Regions from separate parts of the Pedobacter sp. P26 genome, predicted to be linked through region 2. Evidence: riboswitches for the same ligand, from Rfam matches in the RefSeq annotation. Region 2 holds a riboswitch; the other holds the start of a gene.

Region 1 (9,232 bases), 800 kb from region 2:
GGTTTGGTTCTTTTAAGCTGCTTTTTTTCTGTACCCAAGCGAAAACCTGCGGAAGGATGAAGAGCGCGGCAAGGGTTGAAAAGAATAGCCCACCAATAACAGCCCTGCCGAGCGGCGCGGTCTGTTCACCGGATTCGCCCAACCCAGAGGCCATCGGGATCATCCCGGCTATCATCGCAAAACTGGTCATCAGGATCGGCCTTAAACGAATCCCGGCACTCACCACTGCCGCCCGGGTAGAATCCTTGTAATCCAGCCTGAGTTTTTCGGCGTTGGTCACGATAAGTATCGCATTGGCCACTGACACCCCGGTGGACATGATCATCCCCATGTAGCTCTGCAGGTTAAGCGTAGAACCTGTAAGCAATAATGCGGTAAGCGACCCAAGGATTACAGCAGGAACGGTCGAAAGAACCGTCAGCGAAAGCTTGAAAGACTGGTAATTGGCCGCAAGCAGCAGGAAGATCACCAATATCGCAAAAGCAAGTCCGCCCTGAAGAGAAGATAGTGTTTCAGTCAACAGGCTCGACATACCTTTCACTTCAGCAGTTAGTCCCTTAGGAGGCGTGCCTACGGACTTTAGTGCCTTTTCTACATCAGCAGTTGCCGTTCCAAGATCCTTTTTATAAATGTTTGCGCTCACGGTCAGAAAGCGTCTTGGCCCGGAGCGGTCATATTCTCCTGGAAGGTAACTGGTATTGAAAGTAGCGATGTCGCCCAGTACCGGACTGCTCTGCCCTTTAACCAAAGGAATTTCTTTGAGCTCATCCATTGTATTCATGACATACTCTGGAACCTGTACCTGTACCTGGTAGGTATAGGCGGTTTTTTCATCGAGCCATTGGTTCTTCTCAGTAAATCGGCTGGATGAGGTACTTGCAGTAACTGACCTTGCGATATCAACCACGTTCAGCCCAAACTGCGCCGCCTTTAATCTATCAAGGGTAATAGAAACCACGGGAATGTGCAGGGGTTGAGCAATCTGGATATCACGGAGGTAATCTATTTTTTTAAGTTTAGAGAGCACCTTATTAGCGTAAGACTCGATCTGGTCCATATCTTTTCCTGCTACTCTGATCTCAATAGGAGTTGCAGCGCCTTGGCTCATAATCTTTTCGGTCATGTCAATCGGCTCAAAGGTGATACGTAGGTCAGGAAGTTTATAAGCGATGTTCTTTCTCAGCGCATCTTTCAGCTCATCCATATTTACCTTATAATCTTCATCAAGGTTCACCTGAAGCACAGCCTCATGGGTACCGGTATTGAAGATATATAAGTTACTTGTTCCGTAACTACTCGGAATAAGCCCAACGTATCCCGAACTAACTGCGATATGGTTATCTACTGTCTGATTGATAATGGAAAGTACCTGCTTAAATTTCTCCTCGGTGCGCTCTAATCTGGTACCGTCCGGCGCTTTGATGCGTATCTGGAACTGTCCGTTGTTGAGCTTTGGCATCATATCCTTTCCAATAAAAACAAATCCCAGTCCTGCAAGAGAAATGACCAGAACTAAATAAATCCCGACAATACCTTTTTTCATCGGCATCCACCGCTGGATGATTGCCATAAACCGCACCTTCACCCTTTCAAAGAAATCATTTTTTTCCGGTTCATCCTTTTCATTTTGCAGATGCTTTTCTACCTGCTCTCCTTGCCTCTCGTCCAGGGCCTCTCCTGCATGAGCATGGATCTTACCATGGTCATAGTGCTGGTAACGTTCTTCGTTTATCATCCAGTTGGATAGAATGGGAACTAAGGTCTGGCCCACGATGAAAGAGACAACCATGGTGAAGCCAATCGAAAGGGATAGTGGCAAAAACATCGCCTTTGGTATACCGTTCATCATAAAAGATGGTGCAAATACGGCCAGAATACACAGCAGGATGAGCAGCAGCGGGAATGCGATTTCTTCACAGGCATCGTAAATGGCTTCGCGTTTGGGCTTGCCCATTTCCAGGTGCTGATGGATATTTTCGATCGTCACCGTTGCCTGATCGACCAGGATCCCTATTGCAAGTGCCAGACCGCTCAAGGTCATGATATTTATGGTCTGACCGAACATGCCTAGTAAAAGCACCCCAATTAAAATCGATACCGGAATGGTGATCACCACGATAAGACTGCTTCGCAGATCACGCAGGAATAGCAACACCATTAGGCCCGTTAATAGTGCACCAAGACCACCTTCAGTGATCAGGCTTTTTACCGAGTTGATAACGGCAACAGACTGGTCAAATTCATAAGAGATGTGGACATCGTCCGGCAAGAGGCTCTGCATTTCGGGGATTTTGGCCTTTAAGGACTTTACCACTGACCAAGTCGAGGCGTCTGCTGTTTTGACCACAGGAATATACACAGACCGTTTCCCGTTGATCAATGCATAATCCACGGTAACATCCGCTGCATCGGCAACCCTTGCCACATCCCTTACCAATATTGAAACGCCGTTTTTTGTAGCTATTGGAATGTTGTTGAATTCATCGACCGTTTTAACCAGGGAGTTCATAGAGGTCACCATCATGGTATTGTCCAACCTTAGATTTCCCGAAGGAGACATGACATTGAACTTGGATAAAGCCCCTACCACCTCGTCCGGAGTCAGATTATAACTCCTTAATTTGCTCGGATCTACACTAATGGTAATCGAGCGGGAATTGGCACCGAATGGCGGTGGCGCTGAAAGCCCTGCGACAGAGGAAAACATGGGCCTGATACGCGTTGCCGCCATATCATAGATTTCTTTCAGACTGCGGGATTTGGCCGAGAGTACAAGCTGGCCTACTGGCAGTGAAGAGGCATCAAAGCGGACCACCTGCGGAGGCAAAGCGCCTGGAGGGAAGAACTTCATGGCCCGGTTAACCTGCAAGGCAACTTGGGCAGAAGCCTCTGCCATATTGGTGCTTTCATAAAAACTCAGCTTTAGCATCGTCAAACCCTGAATGTTTTTGGCGGTAATATTCTTAACGCCATTAACATAAAGAAACTGATCCTGTAGACGAGTGGAGAAGAAGCCCTCCATCTGTTGTGGAGACATACCTCCGTAGGATTCAATAACATATATTGTCGGCGAATTAAGCTGGGGGAAAATATCTATTGGGATCTTCAGCGCACTGAGAACTGCAAAGAGCAGTAAACTCGCGGTGATCACCACTGTTGTAATCGGCTTTTTCAGGGCCGAGGTAACCATTGACATATCTTTATTATTTTAATGTGTTTAACAGTGAATCTACTTGGTTGGTGGCGATAGCCTTTTGAAAAAGCGCCCGGATGTACAGATATTTTGCGTTGACAAAATCGGTTTCTGCACGGTAAAGGATGGTCAGGGCTGCATTGAGCTCAATGATGTCGGTCAGCCCGTTCTTATAAAGCGAGAGCTTCTGGCGATACCCTGCGGCCGCTGCCTTTAGCTGGTTTGGTATTTCATCGAGTCTTTTATGCGCGGTACTGATCTCAAGTCCTGCTTGAAGGGCGGCATTTGATAACATTAACCTTTCCTGCTGTAGTTCCTTTAAGTAAAAATTGCTACTGGCCTTTTGGGTCCTAAGCTTCAACTGACGCCTGCGCAGATCAAATAAGTTATAACTGATCCCTACGCCCACGAGGTAATTTTCCCGTTGCCATTCCAAGCCATTCGAGAGACTGTTGAAATTATCATTGGCATCAATGCTTGATCCCCTTGACCAGGCAGCAGCTTGCAGGCTTACCTTTGGATTATAGGCTTTTTTGACCAGGTTTTCCTTCTCAACGCTGCTTAGATAATTGCTTTTGTAGAAATCAAGCAGCGGATGGCTTGAACTGTCGGTCAACTTTACCGATAGGTTTACCTCAAGCGATTTTAGCCGATCCAGGATCGTACTGTCAGCGACAATACTTTCCGGATTTAGCCCGCTGATTGCTGCAATGTCGAGCTGAACCTGTCTGTAGGTATTGTCCATTTCAATATAGTTCAATCTTGATTTGGAGAGTTCGGCCCCTGCGATACTGGTATCCACACCCGGACGCACACCGCTTCTGGCAAGGGATAAAATCGAACGGTTGATCTGCTCATTGCGACTGATATTGCTTGCTTGAATGGATAGCATGTCCTGAAGCTTTAGTAGACTCAGGTAATCATCAATAGCGATGGCCCTTGTCTGGTATCGGCGCTGGGCAAACTTGGATCGTTCAACGACAAGTTCTGATTTGGCGACTGCATTCTGAGCTTTATAGGCACCAAAATTATAGACCTCCCAATCAAGGGAGACAATACCAAGATTAGTAAGTGTAGCCTTGGTAGTGCTTTCAGTCCTAACACCTCTGGAATTGGAGGGAACTATACCAAAGGCCATATAAGGTCCTGCCACGTTATTGTTTGAGCCCAGATCTGCCTGATAATTAAGCTTCAGATTTGGAAGGGCATTCGCCGCGGTCTCTCTTAACTGGGCGGCACGTATATCAACTGTTGCTGAATCAGCGGCCAGTGAAGGTGAAAAAGCGGTCACGTGATCGATCAGATCAACGATCCCGATGGGCTTTGGGGAGGTTTGGGCATGGCTTTCCAGCCCCATATATAAAAGTGGGAACAAACAGAAAATCTGTTTAATACGGATCATGTCTTTAAATTAAAATTTAAGGAAAAAGATTTGACGGACGTCTTGGACAGGAAACACGGTGATTAACCGGCCGTCGTCACTTCATCATTTGAAGGACCTGTCAATAAAAGAAAATTGAGATAAATCTCAGATCCGAAAGACCTGGTTGGAAATATAAATTGGGACTGATCCGGCAATCCTGTATCTGATCTCAAGAAAATACCTGTTTAGGTTAGAGGCTAAAAGCGAAAGCCCCAAAAATAAGATGACGCCGATAAGAAAAGCTTCCAAAACAGGAAGCACGGTTTTCTTGCGTTCATCAAGGATACACTTAAATTGTCTGGTAATTTTTGAATCCTTTCCAAGCGGAGAAAAGCTACCTTTGTACTGCGCAGCTGATTTTATTCCCCGGGCGGACTCTAAAAGGGAGAGGTTGGATAAAAAAAAGATATTGCCCAAAGAGATAATCAGGTACAGCAAGACGACTCCAATTATAGAGCAATTTGGTACCTGCTTAACTTTCAAACCCTTCAAATTTAACAACCTAAATATATAGGCGCTAAAATCTGCATTAATCTAAAAAGATGAGAGGATAAACCGCAACAAAACCGTTACAAAATATCAACAAATATTAGGTTACGATATTTCTCACCCTACTTTCGATTGTCATCGAATAATTTCTTTTTCCTATACTGTCCCTCCATCTTGTTGTTCAAAACTTTATCAAAATTAACCACAGCTTCACAATGCTCAAAAAGGGTCGAACTTCCGCGGGTTGACCCTACTAAGTGGCAATATGAGGCATCTAAAAAGTATGCCTCTTATTTTTTAAACATTAAGAACTTGAAAATAAGTCACTTACAATAGATTAAATTGAATTTTTCGGTTCGAACTTTTTAGAATTTTCCCTAAAATTAAGATATACCGCAACTATTTATAAAACACCAATTGTCTAGACATCAGTGTTGAACTCCATAAACTGCTATCTAATTAGCCAAATAAGCATGTGGATTAGTTTCAATTGCGAACATCGATCAGCTTGAATATTATTCAATTATAGGATAAACGGGGGAAATCCGTTTGGTCTAAATTTTTTTACAATTATGCGCAAATGCCATGTAGCTTGCATTTAATTTAGAAGGTACATACCCTCGGTTTAACAACGTGATTGATTTAACACCGCCATTGAAATGAAATTTGTATTTTTTGTTTTTTGAAATAATTTGATGAAGCGGGAATTGAAAGTTCATGCATTATTTAATGCATTCCTCAACTCGCATCTAGCCTTCATTTTCATAGAATTCGAATTATCAAGTACTCATCATCAAAAACTGAAATTCTTATTTGAATAATGGAATGAGTTTATGAGAATCATATCCTAAAAAACCCATTTTTTTAAGGCTAGAGAAAGGACATACCAAGAACAACCTCAAACCTTGGTAAATATCAAATAATGAGGGAATAATGAAAATAAAATGAATGGAATAAATTTGCCTATTTATAAAAATGAAAGGGCAACTAGAATGCTGCCCTTAATCAATTAATGCTCACGGTGATTGGCATCTTAAGCAGCTACTCCTGTCATTCTTCTGCATTCTTCCGCACAAGCCTTACAAGCATCTGCACATTCCTGACAATGCTGGGTATGATGATTACTACACTCATCTCCGCATTGCTGGCAAATATCTGCGCAAATACGGCAAATGTCTTGAGCAAAAGAGCTACCCATACTCATCAATTGAGCGGCAGAGTAGCAGATGGCTGCACATTGCATATCAAGCTCAATACACCGCGCCATCATTTTCACGTCTTCTTCCTGAGTGCATGAACTTGCACAATGATTGCAAATTGAAGCACACTTTAAGCATGCATCAATACAGTTTTTCCATTCATGGTATCCCATAACTTTAATTTTTTAGGGTTATAAAAAAATTCCTATATAGATAACATGGTTATTTCCAGGCGGTTTCATTTTGTTTAAGAAAAGCTTTAATCCCGTGATATGATGCTTGTTTAAACGGTAGAAGAATAAGAAACTGGTTCTCGTATTCAAATAAGGAGGAATAGTGATAAATTAAATTCTCAACACCTACTTTAAGATTTTGCACATCATTTTATTAGTATTATATTTGCAATACGGAAATGGTGTCCTTCCGATTCAACCGCTTTTTTCAAAAGCTGATGGCGCCTACAATAGAAATTCCAGCAGGTAATAAAATCTGCCGGTCAAAGTATTGTAGGTGAAAAAATTAAAAATAAATTCTCAACTCTTATTGCTGGCAGCTATCTTAATTGCGCTTGTCTTACTTTGTCTGTCTGCCAAAGTGAGATCAGTGTTAGCAATGGTCCTGCCGGTTGAAACTGAATGGTTCTTGTGGATAAATCAGCACCATAATGCATTCTGGGATACGATCATGTACTGGGCCAGTGATAAGCGTTTTTGGCTTCCTTTTTATGCCTTCATTATTTATTGCCTCTTCCAGAATTTCTGCAAAAAAATTTGGCAGGTTCTTATTACCATTGCGCTACTAGTTGCTAGTGCAGATCAGATTGCTTCAGGACTGATTAAAAACACCGTTAAGCGTCTACGCCCTTCCCATGAACCGAATCTAACTACGATCATTCATTTAAGTAAAGCAGGTGCGGGTGGGATGTATGGATGGCCATCCGCTCTTTCATCACCTATCTTCAAAAGCATTCTTTCCGCTGGTTCGGCATTTACCGGATCATTGCCGGAGCAACGGTTCTTGTACTCATTTACTTTGGAATTATTCAATAACGGAAAATTAACATAAAACTATGTGGTGGATCTACGCGCTATTATCAGCTTTCTTTGCTTCCCTTACGGCCATCTTTGCAAAAGTCGGCGTAACCAATGTCAATTCTGATTTGGCTACTGCCATACGAACGGTGGTAATACTGATTGTAGCCTGGGGGATCGTAATGGCCAGAGGCGAACTTAAAGGAATTACGGAACTGTCAAAGCATAACCTGCTATTTCTTTTTTTATCTGGCCTTGCCACCGGCTTGTCCTGGATATTCTACTACAAGGCTTTGCAGATCGGGAAAGTGTCCCAGGTCGCCCCTGTTGATAAGTTGAGTGTTGCCCTAACTATTATACTTGCAATGGTGTTCCTGAAAGAAGCTCTTACCCTGAAAGTATTCTTTGGTGCCCTGCTGATCATTGGGGGAACACTGGTTTTGATCTTTTGAGAAACTCAATTATTTGTAAGCAACCGAAATACTAAAAATCAATATAAAACAAAAAACTATGAAATTAACTAAAATTCATGCCCGTGAAATTTTGGATTCCAGGGGCAATCCGACAGTAGAAGTAGAAGTCACTCTTAACGGAACAACAGCAAGGGGTATTTCTCCATCCGGGGCAAGTACGGGTGAAAAAGAAGCCGTAGAGCTTAGAGATGGTGATCCAGAGCGCTATAAAGGTAAAGGCGTGGAAAAAGCAGTAAAAGGGATTAACGTCGAAGTCGGCAAATCAGTCACCGGCTTATCCTTTGAGGGTCAGCAGGCCTTCGATGATCATATAATTGGTCTGGATGGAACCGAGAATAAATCAAGGCTCGGCGCAAATGCGATGCTTGCGGCCTCAATCGCCTTCGCCCGGGCTTCGGCCGTTGCAAAAGGGATTCCCTTGTATAGGCAGCTAGTGGAAAGGGAAGGTTACGTAATGCCCGTACCGTGCATGAATGTCATTAATGGGGGAAGGCATTCTGATAACAACATCGATTTTCAGGAATTTATGATTGCCCCTCATAACGCCCCCTCGTTTAAGGAAAGTATCCGTATGGGCGAAGCTGTTTTTCATTCCCTGAGAAGTCTGCTAAAAGCGAAAGGCTATTATACCGGAGTTGGTGACGAAGGTGGGTTTGCGCCAAATCTGAGTTCTAATGAGGAAGCCGTCCAAATCATCATGAAAGCGATACATATTGCCGGTTTTGCTCCAGGCAAGGATATTTCCCTTTGTCTTGACCCAGCGACCAGCGAAATGTGGAATAATGGAAAATATGAATTTTATAAAAGTTCTAAAGAACGGATCACAACAGATGAAATGATTGGCTTTTGGGAAGGATGGTTAAAAGAGTACCCAATTATCCTGTTGGAAGACGGGTTGGGCGAAAACGATTGGGAGGGATGGAAAAAGCTGACCAGCCTTTTGGGAGACAAAGTGGAATTGGTTGGAGATGATATATTCTGCACCAACCCGAGTATTATCCAGCAGGGAATCGACCAGGGCATTGCAAACAGCGTACTGATTAAATTGAACCAGATCGGTACAGTTTCCGAAACGCTAAAGGCCGTAGAACTAGCCCAAAAAAACGGTTACAATTGCTTTATTTCTCACCGCAGTGGTGAAACTGAAGACACGACAATTGCGGATCTGGTTGTCGCTACCGGTGCGGGGCACATCAAAACAGGAAGTGGCTGCCGCTCTGAAAGGGTATCTAAATTTAACCAGTTGCTTCGGATAGAAGAAGAACTTGGTGATAGGGCATCATTTGCAGGAATCAATACTTTTTATAAAAAATTATAAATCAGCCGCTAACCTACAATGAAACATAATAAATTTTTATTTGAACACCTTTCGGTTTTTAAATATGCGGTTCGATGGACGCTGCTTATACTTCCTGTTGCCATTG
Region 2 (9,232 bases):
ATTGGTTTTAAGTTCAGATAAATCGAAAGGTAAAAGTTTAAATAGTGCTACTCTTCCTGCAAGACTTTGTGTGATGCCCTGCATTAAATGAAAATTTTGTGAACCTGATAAAATAAACTGACCCATCATTTTAGACTCATCAACAATGTTTTGAAGATAAGAAAAAAGCAATGGAACCCTTTGTACCTCATCAAAAATCACCTTGCGGTTATATTCATTTAAGAAACCATTAGGATCTTCTGTTGCAAAGGCTCTGGTATCTGGGTTTTCAAGCGAAATATATCTGTAATCACTAAATATATGCTTTAGCAATGTGGTCTTTCCCGATTGCCTTGGGCCAGTAACAGCAATAATGGGGAATTTGCTTTTCTGAGCCTGGATGTATTTGGCTATATGTCTTTTAACTAATTTTTGCATAGTTAGTTGTTTAAACAAAAATACAGCAAAAAGTATCGATATACAACAATAACTTTGAAATTACATGGCTTCTACTTTGAAATTACATAGCTTCTACTTTGAAATTACATAGAGATTTAATTCAATTTTTGGTAGGTTCTCCACCATAAATCGGGCATTTCACCATTTACTGCAGTTTGATAATCATCATACCTGCAAGGTACAAGGTGGTAACGTTCATTTTTAGTTTGTCCAGACGGATAAGGTACCTGCATCCACCAGCGGTCTGATTTTTTGCTTTTTACAAACATCATTTCTCCCGAACCATCTTTTAAACTGGTTCGATAGATTATAAACTGCGATTTAGGTGTAAGCGGAAAATCCTTTTTGCGCGCATAATATCCATCTACAAAATACCATACCATTTGGGCAAGTAAGAAAGCTGTTTGTCCGTTATTGTCGTAGGCCGGATTAAACTCGTAAAAACCAATTGAGGTCAATTTATCATTCATGCCTGCGTAGCGGGCAATGCGGCAGGCTTCTTTGCCATCAAAACCATTTGGCGTGGTGTTCGCATTTGCAGTAGCATCGGCAGAGCGGATGGCGCTCATATCAAAGCTAACCATGTTTGCATTTCGGATAATGGGTTCCGCTAAGGTAATATCCTGGGCAAACTCGCCCAAACGGTGTACATCAAAATATAATTTATCCATTACGCTCAAACTCTCTTGGTTCACAAAATAAGTTTGATAACCCACATTGCTAAAATTGAAGAGGTAATTAGGTTGATGTAAGAAAATCTTATTCAGATAACAATCCGATCGGGTAGCAATTCCCTCGTTGTCGTCGTCACCAATATCAAATTGATTATCTATAATGACGAGATCTACTTTTTGCTCTAAATCTTCATAACCAAGGTATTGACCATAGGTTAGATCTTGCCCGCCACCAATAATGACTGGAATAATGTCTTTTTTGATCAGTTCTGAAACGACCATTTTGATGGCGATGTAAGTATCTGCAATGGTTGCACCATGCTTAATATTACCTAAATCGACAATTCTGCTATTAAAAGCGCCTTCATTAAGTTTATAAAATTTCTCTCTAAAATAATCGGGTGCCAGCGCACAACCTTCGTTGTTAACGGCACCTCTTCCATCAAGTACGCCAAAAATGGCCAAATCGTAAGTATGTTCTTCAAAATCGGGAAACGATTCGGTGTAAATCTGCACTTTTAATCCCAACTGACTTGTAAAAAATCCTTGTCTTGGCGTAAAACTATCGGGGTTTATTGGGGAAAAGAAATCCGTTAATGACATATATTTAAAACTCTCGGCTCAAATATCTATTTTTGAATGCGTATTTCCATATATAGCTCGAAAAAAATAAAATGATACTGGTAACCGGAGGAACTGGATTTTTAGGATCTGAATTAATTAAGCAGTTAACCGACAATGGTTTAACTGTTCGGGCACTGAGGCGGGAGAAATCTAAAATCCCTGCGTTGATCGAAAATATTCCTTTGATTGAATGGTTTGAAGCCGATATTAACGACCTTTCTACTTTAGAAGATGCTTTTACGGGGGTTACCAAAGTTTACCATTGCGCTGCATTCGTATCCTTTAACCCGAAACATAAAAAGCACCTTTTTCATGTAAACATAGAAGGTACATCGAACATTGTAAACCTTTCAGCCGAAAATAATTGCAGGCTATTGCATGTAAGTTCGGTTGCTGCCCTGGGTAATGCAAAAAAAGGACATAAAATTACTGAAAAAGACTTTTGGGAGTATGATGCAAAAGCACATGCCTACGGTTTGTCCAAATACGAAGGAGAAATGGAGGTTTGGCGTGGTATTACCGAAGGACTAGACGCTATCATTGTCAATCCATCAGTCATTATTGGTAAAAATGCAGGTTTTGAAGGGAGTGGAGCTATTTTTAAATTGGTAAAAGGTGGTTTCCCATTTTATACTGATGGGGCTTCGGGTTTTGTTGATGTTGAAGACGTAGCCAAAGCGATGATCCTGCTAATGGACATCAAAGTCTCAGGAGAGCGGTATATCATTTCTGCCGATGATTATCATTATAAAGAACTGTTTAGCGAAATTGCTGAGGGTTTTGGTGTTAAAGCGCCAACTAAAGAAGCAAAGGCATGGATGCTCGGAATAGCCTGGAGGGCACTAAAATTTGCATCTATATTTACTGGTAAACAGCCTTCTATCACTAAAGATGCTGCAAAGAGCAGTTTAACCTTAAGTTATTACAATAACCATAAAGTAAAAACGGCAACAGGTATTATTTTTAAGCCGGTTGCTGAAAGCATAAAAGAAATTACCCAACATTTAAGATAATGCCCAAACAGAAAGCTTATTACATCATCGATTTTGATAGTACCTTTACACAGGTAGAAGCACTTGATGAACTTGCCCGAATTTCGCTAAAAAACCACCCGGATAAAGAGGCAATTTTCCAAAAAATAGAAGATTATACCAATTTTGCCATGGAAGGAAAACTTTCCTTCTCTGAAAGTTTAGCACAACGTGTTAAGCTGCTTGAAGCCAATGAAGATCATTTAAAACAGCTCATTAAACATTTAAAAAAGAAAGTATCTACTTCCTTTTCGCGTAATGCCGAGTTTTTTAAGAAACATGCCGATGAGGTATTGATAGTCTCTGGCGGCTTTAAGGAATTTATTACCCCTGTAGTAAGCCAATACCACATCAAAAAGGAAAATATTTATGCCAATACCTTTGTAACCACCAGAGATGGCAAAATTATTGACTACGATCATGCTAATCCTTTAAGTGAAGAGGGTGGTAAAGTAAAATTACTTCAGCATTTAAAACTCGAAGGCGAGTTATTTGGTATAGGTGATGGTTATTCTGATTTCCAGTTACGCGAAAGCGGTATCATCAATAAGTTTTTTGCATTTACGGAGAATATTGCCCGCGAAAGCATTGTTTCCAAAGCAGACCATGTAACACCAAGTTTCGACGAGTTTTTGTACGTAAATGATCTGCCGCGTGCAATTTCCTACCCTAAAAATAGAATCCTTTGCCTGGTAATTGGTGAGGTTAACCCGGTAACCATTTCTATCCTTAAAAATGATGGTTTATCAATTAGGCACAAAACCTCTTTTGAAGATAAATACGTAAAAGATGTGGGAATTATCCTTTTAGCTGATGGCGAAAAAATAAGCAATGAACAGTTAAAAAACGCTGCTAAGCTGAAAACTATTGGATATTTAGGTAATGCTAAAAATAAAATAGACCTGGGTTTGTGTACAACACAAGGTATTGTTGTTTTTGATGACCCGAAAAACAATCCGCGCAACATCAATTTTATCCCGAAAAGGGTAGCCGATTTTATGAATACCGGAGCAACATATTTGAGCAGTAATTTTCCAAATTTGCAATTGCCAAAAATTGAGAAATCGCACCGTTTAATCCATATTCACAAAAACGTTCCGGGTATTATGGCAAAAATCAATACTGTTTTCGCCAAACACGATATTAATATTGTGAGCCAGTTTTTAATGACCAATCCTGAGATTGGTTATGCCATTACCGATATCAATGCACAGTACGATAAACAACTATTTAAATCGCTTAAAAAGATCGAACAAACGATAAAATTTAGGGTGCTGTATTAATAGTCGTATATCGAAGGCTTTGACAACCTTATAGGCTATTTGCCAGTAGGTTGTCAAAGCTATTTCTATAAAGATGTATGTTTTTTCGGTATATTGGTTATGCAATATTCTTATGGCAAAAACCGAACATTACTATACTAAATTTGAAGAAGGAAAATTCTATCACATTTATAACCGATCTATAGATAGGCAACCACTTTTTAAATCTGATGCCAATTATAGATTTTTTCTAAAGAAATTTGATCATACCTTTCAAAGGTTTTAGATGTTTATGCTTTTTGTTTATTAGGGAATCATTTTCATCTGCTAATCCGGGTTAAAGAAAGTTTAGCTTCTATAGACCCGAACGGTGATTTTTCATTACATGATATTGTAAGCAAACAATTTAGAATATTTTTTAATCCTATGCGTTAGCATTTAATATTCAGCATAAAAGAATAGGAACATTATTTCAGACACCATTTAAACGCGCTGATATAAATGATGATTTTTATTTAAGTAGACTCATTTATTATATTCATGCAAATCCTCAAAAGCATAACCTTATATCTGATTTCAGAGATTGGAAATGGAGTTCTTATAAGCGTATTTTATTGGAAACTGATATCAAACTAAAAAAGCAAGAAGTATTGGACTGGTTTGGCGGGAAAGCAGAGTATTTAAAATTTCATTCTGATATTCATGGGGCTATATTATTCGATGAGCTTTGACAACCTTACTTTGTAGAGCACTAGAAGGTTTTCAAAGCCAATTTGGTGGAATAACAGAATACCTAAAATTTTCATTCAGACATCAGGAAGCTATATTATTCGATGAACTTTGACAACCTTACAGGCCTCTTGTTGAGAAGGTTGTCAAAGCTACCTCAAAAACTGGTACCTCTTCAACAATAAATGTTTTGGAGCACCAACGGTTTGCGATCTGTAAATCCCGGTATGACCCGAAAATAGGTAAGCGGTAACGCAGGCTAATGCAATATAAATGCCCGATGCTGTACCAAACAGTTCTATGCCCATAAAAATACAGGCCAATGGTGTGTTCGCTGCCCCTGCAAATACTGCTACAAAGCCCATTCCCGCCAATAAGCCAAAAGGCAAGGGAATAAACAAACTTAAAAAACTACCGAGTGTAGCCCCGATAAAAAATAGTGGAGTTACTTCGCCGCCTTTAAAACCTGCGCTAAGGGTAAGTGTGGTTAAAAATAATTTTATGACGAAAGTGTAATAAGTTTCCTGTTTTATAAAAGATTCTGAAATAACCGGAATACCCAGTCCTATGTATCGTGTATTTCCGATCAGGTAAATAATGACCACTAAAATTATTCCGCCAATAAATGGGCGTAATGGTGGATATTTAATTTTGGCAAAAAGGCTGGATAGCACATGGGTTAATGCAGAAAAGCTCCGCGCCGTAAGACCAAACAATATTCCTGCACCTAAAGATAACAATAGGTTTATCGAATCCACTTCTGGTACAGTGGCTATAGAATAATGGGTATGACTAACTCCCCAGACATTGCAGGCGTAATTGGCAATAATTGCCGTTATAAATGAAGGAAGAATTGAACTGTAAGTTAAACTTCCAATCACAAAAACCTCCAATCCGAATACGGCGCCCGCCAATGGTGTTCCAAAAACAGAAGCAAAACCGGCGCTGATTCCGCAGATGAGGATCACTTTCCGATCTCTGGCTTTAAGTTTAAACAGTTTCGTAAACTGGTCGGCAAAGGCCCCTCCAATTTGCACCGCTGTGCCCTCTCTTCCAGCCGATCCGCCAAATAAATGGGTTATAATCGTGCCGGCAAAAATGAGCGGTGCCATAATCAGCGGAATTACATTCTTGGGCGATTGTAATTCCTCAATCAAAAGATTGTTTCCTTTAACAACCTTTGCACCCCAATAATGGTAAGCCAAACCAATGATTATACCAGCAGTTGGTAAAAAAGCGATAATCCAGACGTGTTGCTCACGATAATTAGTTGCCCAATTTAAAGTTTCTAAAAACAGCGCAGAGGCGGAGCCAATAATCCCCCCAATATTGCAGAGATCAGTAGCCACTTTAAAGTGCTCATTAAGAGTAATCCGAAGTCGAATTTAATAAAGTGTTTGATAGACAGAAGAAATCCTTCTGTTAGTTTTTTAACAGGCATTTGTATTCAATTTTAAATAAAAATCGTAGGAGTCATCAGCCTGTTTGGGCGGTTTTGGCGGTACCCCATCGCCATTGTTCCAAATGTATAAAATTTAGACATTTGTTGCAAAATCTTTATCACCTTTGTGCAGCTAACTTTAAACCATGGATTTTACACCAGAAATAAAAGACAAACTACACCAACTACAGGAAAAGTATACAGCAATGGGGCAAGATATGGCATCATACCTCGATGGACTTCTGTATGCCAATTTCTTAACCTATTGGGATTACATCCATTTGGATACTTTGCTGAGCTTGCAGAGCCCTAAAACGCCAATACCTGATGAGGAGATTTTTATCATGTACCATCAGATTACCGAACTTTATTTTAAGCTTGTACTACATGAATGCAGACAGATTGCGGAGCATGAAAATTTAACTGTCGATTTTTTTACGGCACGGGTAAAACGGATCAATGCTTATTTCAACGCCTTAACCACTTCTTTTGAAGTGATGGTTGATGGTATGGAGAAAGAACAGTTCCTGAAATTCCGCATGTCATTATTGCCTGCCAGTGGATTCCAGTCAGGTCAGTACCGGATGATTGAGATCTGTGCTACGGATTTTATCCGATTGGTAGACAAATCAAAACGTGAAGAACTAAGCACTGCAACAATAGAAGAACAATTCGAAAATATTTACTGGAAATTCGGTGCAACCGAACTGGCTTCGGGTAAGCAAACGTTAACCTTAAAGCAATTTATTAAAAAGTATGCAGCTCAGTTTCTACAACTGGCAAAAGATCGTACTCTAACCAATTTCTCCGCTTTATACCACCAATTACAAGCCAATGGAGCCGATGTTTCTGCCCTTGGAGAAGAATTGCGTAAGCTGGATTTGTACGTAAATGTAGAATGGCCCTTATCGCATTACAAATCGGCCGTACGTTATTTGGAGAAAGATCCTGTTGATATTGCGGCAACAGGTGGAACCAACTGGCAAAAGTACCTGCCTCCGCGCTTTCAAAAAAGGATCTTTTATCCATTTCTATGGACGGGTGAGCAAATGGAAGAATGGGGTAAGGGATGGGTGCTTAGTGTACTCAAAACACTCAAAAACAAAGATTAATATTGCAAAAAGCTATTAAAAAAGCCTGTTTTTTCTTAATTTGCACGAAATAATTAATGATTGAATTAGAGAATGACAGAATGATTGAATTGCGTGATGCAAATCCATTCACTCATTCAAAAATCAGTCATTCAAAATTAAAAAAGTATGACCGAGACATTAGATATAAAAATCACTAAAACAGAAGAAACACGTTTAACTGTTACTGATTTTTCGCAATTACCGTTCGGTAAAGTTTTTACCGATCACATGTTTACTGCCGATTACGAAGATGGCGAATGGAAAAATTTGCAGATTCTTCCTTATGGCCCGATTCCGATGAGCCCGGCAATTTCTGCGCTTCACTATGGACAGGCAATTTTCGAAGGATTAAAGGCTTATCGCCAACCAGACGGAAAAATCAGTGTATTCCGTGCTGATAAAAACTTCGAACGTTTTAATAAATCGGCCGCGAGAATGTCTATGCCAGGTATTCCTGAAGAAATTTTTATGCAGGGTTTGGCTGCGTTGATTAATGTTGATGAGAAGTGGGTACCCAATCAGGAAGATTATGCATTATATATCCGTCCGGTAATGTTTGCAATGGATCCTTATTTAGGGGTAAAAGCGTCTGATACTTATAAATTTGCTTTATTAACCACGCCAACCGGCCCATATTATAGCAGTGCATTAAAGGTTAAAATTGAAACTGAATTTACACGTGCAGACGAAGGTGGTGTTGGCTTTGCCAAAACTGCCGGAAATTACGCCCGTTCATTATACCCTTTCGAGCAAGCTAAAAAAGAAGGTTACGATCAATTGATCTGGACAGATTCAGTAACCCATGAGTTTATTGAAGAAGCCGGAACAGCCAACTTACTTTTGTAATTAATGGTAAACTGGTTACGCCATCAGTGCGTAGTACTGTTTTGGATGGTGTAACGCGTGATACCATTATTAAACTGGCTAAAGATGCAGGAGTAGAGGTTGAAGAACGTAGGGTTTCTGTTAAAGAAGTAATTGAAGGAATCGAAAACGGAAGCTTAACCGAAGCTTTTGCCGCAGGAACTGCTGCTACAGTAACGCATGTAGGCGAAATGGGCTATAATGGTCAGATTTATAAATTGACTGATCCGTCAACAAGACACATTTCTAATGGTATCGCTAAAAAACTAAACGATATCCGTTACGGTTTAGCACCTGATGAATTTGGTTGGAACTGGGTTTTATAAGCTGAAATCTATAAATATCACTAATCGAAAAAGTGTCGTCATCTCGACTGAAACGCATTGGAATGGAGAGATCTATCTTGATAGATTTCTCGGCTTCGTTGCACTTCGCTCGAAATGACGATGCTTTCTTTATGTAAATATTGATATTGATCTAGATTTAAAATCAGACTTTGATTGACGCTCAAAGCTTTCGACCTCAGACTTCGGTCTTCCGACTTTTTACTTATCCAAAATCACCACCCCTTTGGCTTCGAATGCGAGTTCCTTTTTAGGATCGGTAATTTTAGCAACTTCTTCAGGAGATTTTTTAGCGTCTTCGGCATAATGGCGTAAAGTTTCTACAGAGATGGTTTGTTTTTTCGCTAAGCCGTCCAAAACTACTTTTTTGCCAACAATATCCATTGGCATAAAGAAAGCATAATCTTTAAAAGTTACCCTCATTGGATCACCATTAGGCATTTCTAATGTCATCCAACACCCTTTTTTCTTACATACATCTACTACCTTGCCTTCGATTTTCATATCGACAGTTTTTTTATCGCCCATAGCAGCTTCCATCTTTGCAGCTGGTTTTACATTACCTGGTTTAACTTCTTCTCCAAATTTTTGACCAGTATATGTGGTTTGAGCAAATGAAAGTGCCATCAATAGGCAAAAACCTAAGCTTAGAATGATTTTTTTCATAAATTTATAATTATCCGGTTATGACC

The links. A riboswitch is a leader RNA that binds a small molecule or an ion and turns the genes downstream of it on or off. The one in region 2 is predicted to bind fluoride.
Region 1: it holds a riboswitch for fluoride, as region 2 does, so the genes downstream of both, ACQ86H_RS23705 (hypothetical protein) here and ACQ86H_RS27545 (voltage-gated chloride channel family protein) in region 2, are expected to answer to the same signal.

Annotation. Positions count from the first base shown of each region.
Region 1 is NZ_CP192574.1:5,118,139-5,127,370, forward strand. It holds gene ACQ86H_RS23690 (efflux RND transporter permease subunit) at 1-3,190, opposite strand, end outside; gene ACQ86H_RS23695 (TolC family protein) at 3,204-4,595, opposite strand; gene ACQ86H_RS23700 (four-helix bundle copper-binding protein) at 6,139-6,477, opposite strand; fluoride riboswitch at 6,704-6,772, shown strand; gene ACQ86H_RS23705 (hypothetical protein) at 6,815-7,369, shown strand; gene ACQ86H_RS23710 (EamA family transporter) at 7,374-7,787, shown strand; gene eno (phosphopyruvate hydratase) at 7,846-9,126, shown strand; gene ACQ86H_RS23720 (voltage-gated chloride channel family protein) at 9,145-9,232, shown strand, end outside.
Region 2 is NZ_CP192574.1:5,915,331-5,924,562, reverse strand. It holds gene ACQ86H_RS27565 (ATP-binding protein) at 1-417, opposite strand, end outside; gene ACQ86H_RS27560 (formimidoylglutamase) at 534-1,715, opposite strand; gene ACQ86H_RS27555 (NAD-dependent epimerase/dehydratase family protein) at 1,787-2,749, shown strand; gene ACQ86H_RS27550 (HAD-IB family phosphatase) at 2,749-4,050, shown strand; gene ACQ86H_RS27545 (voltage-gated chloride channel family protein) at 4,911-6,107, opposite strand; fluoride riboswitch at 6,219-6,281, opposite strand; gene ACQ86H_RS27540 (tryptophan 2,3-dioxygenase family protein) at 6,346-7,311, shown strand; partial or broken gene ACQ86H_RS27535 (branched-chain amino acid aminotransferase) at 7,459-8,522, shown strand; gene ACQ86H_RS27530 (DUF4920 domain-containing protein) at 8,742-9,206, opposite strand.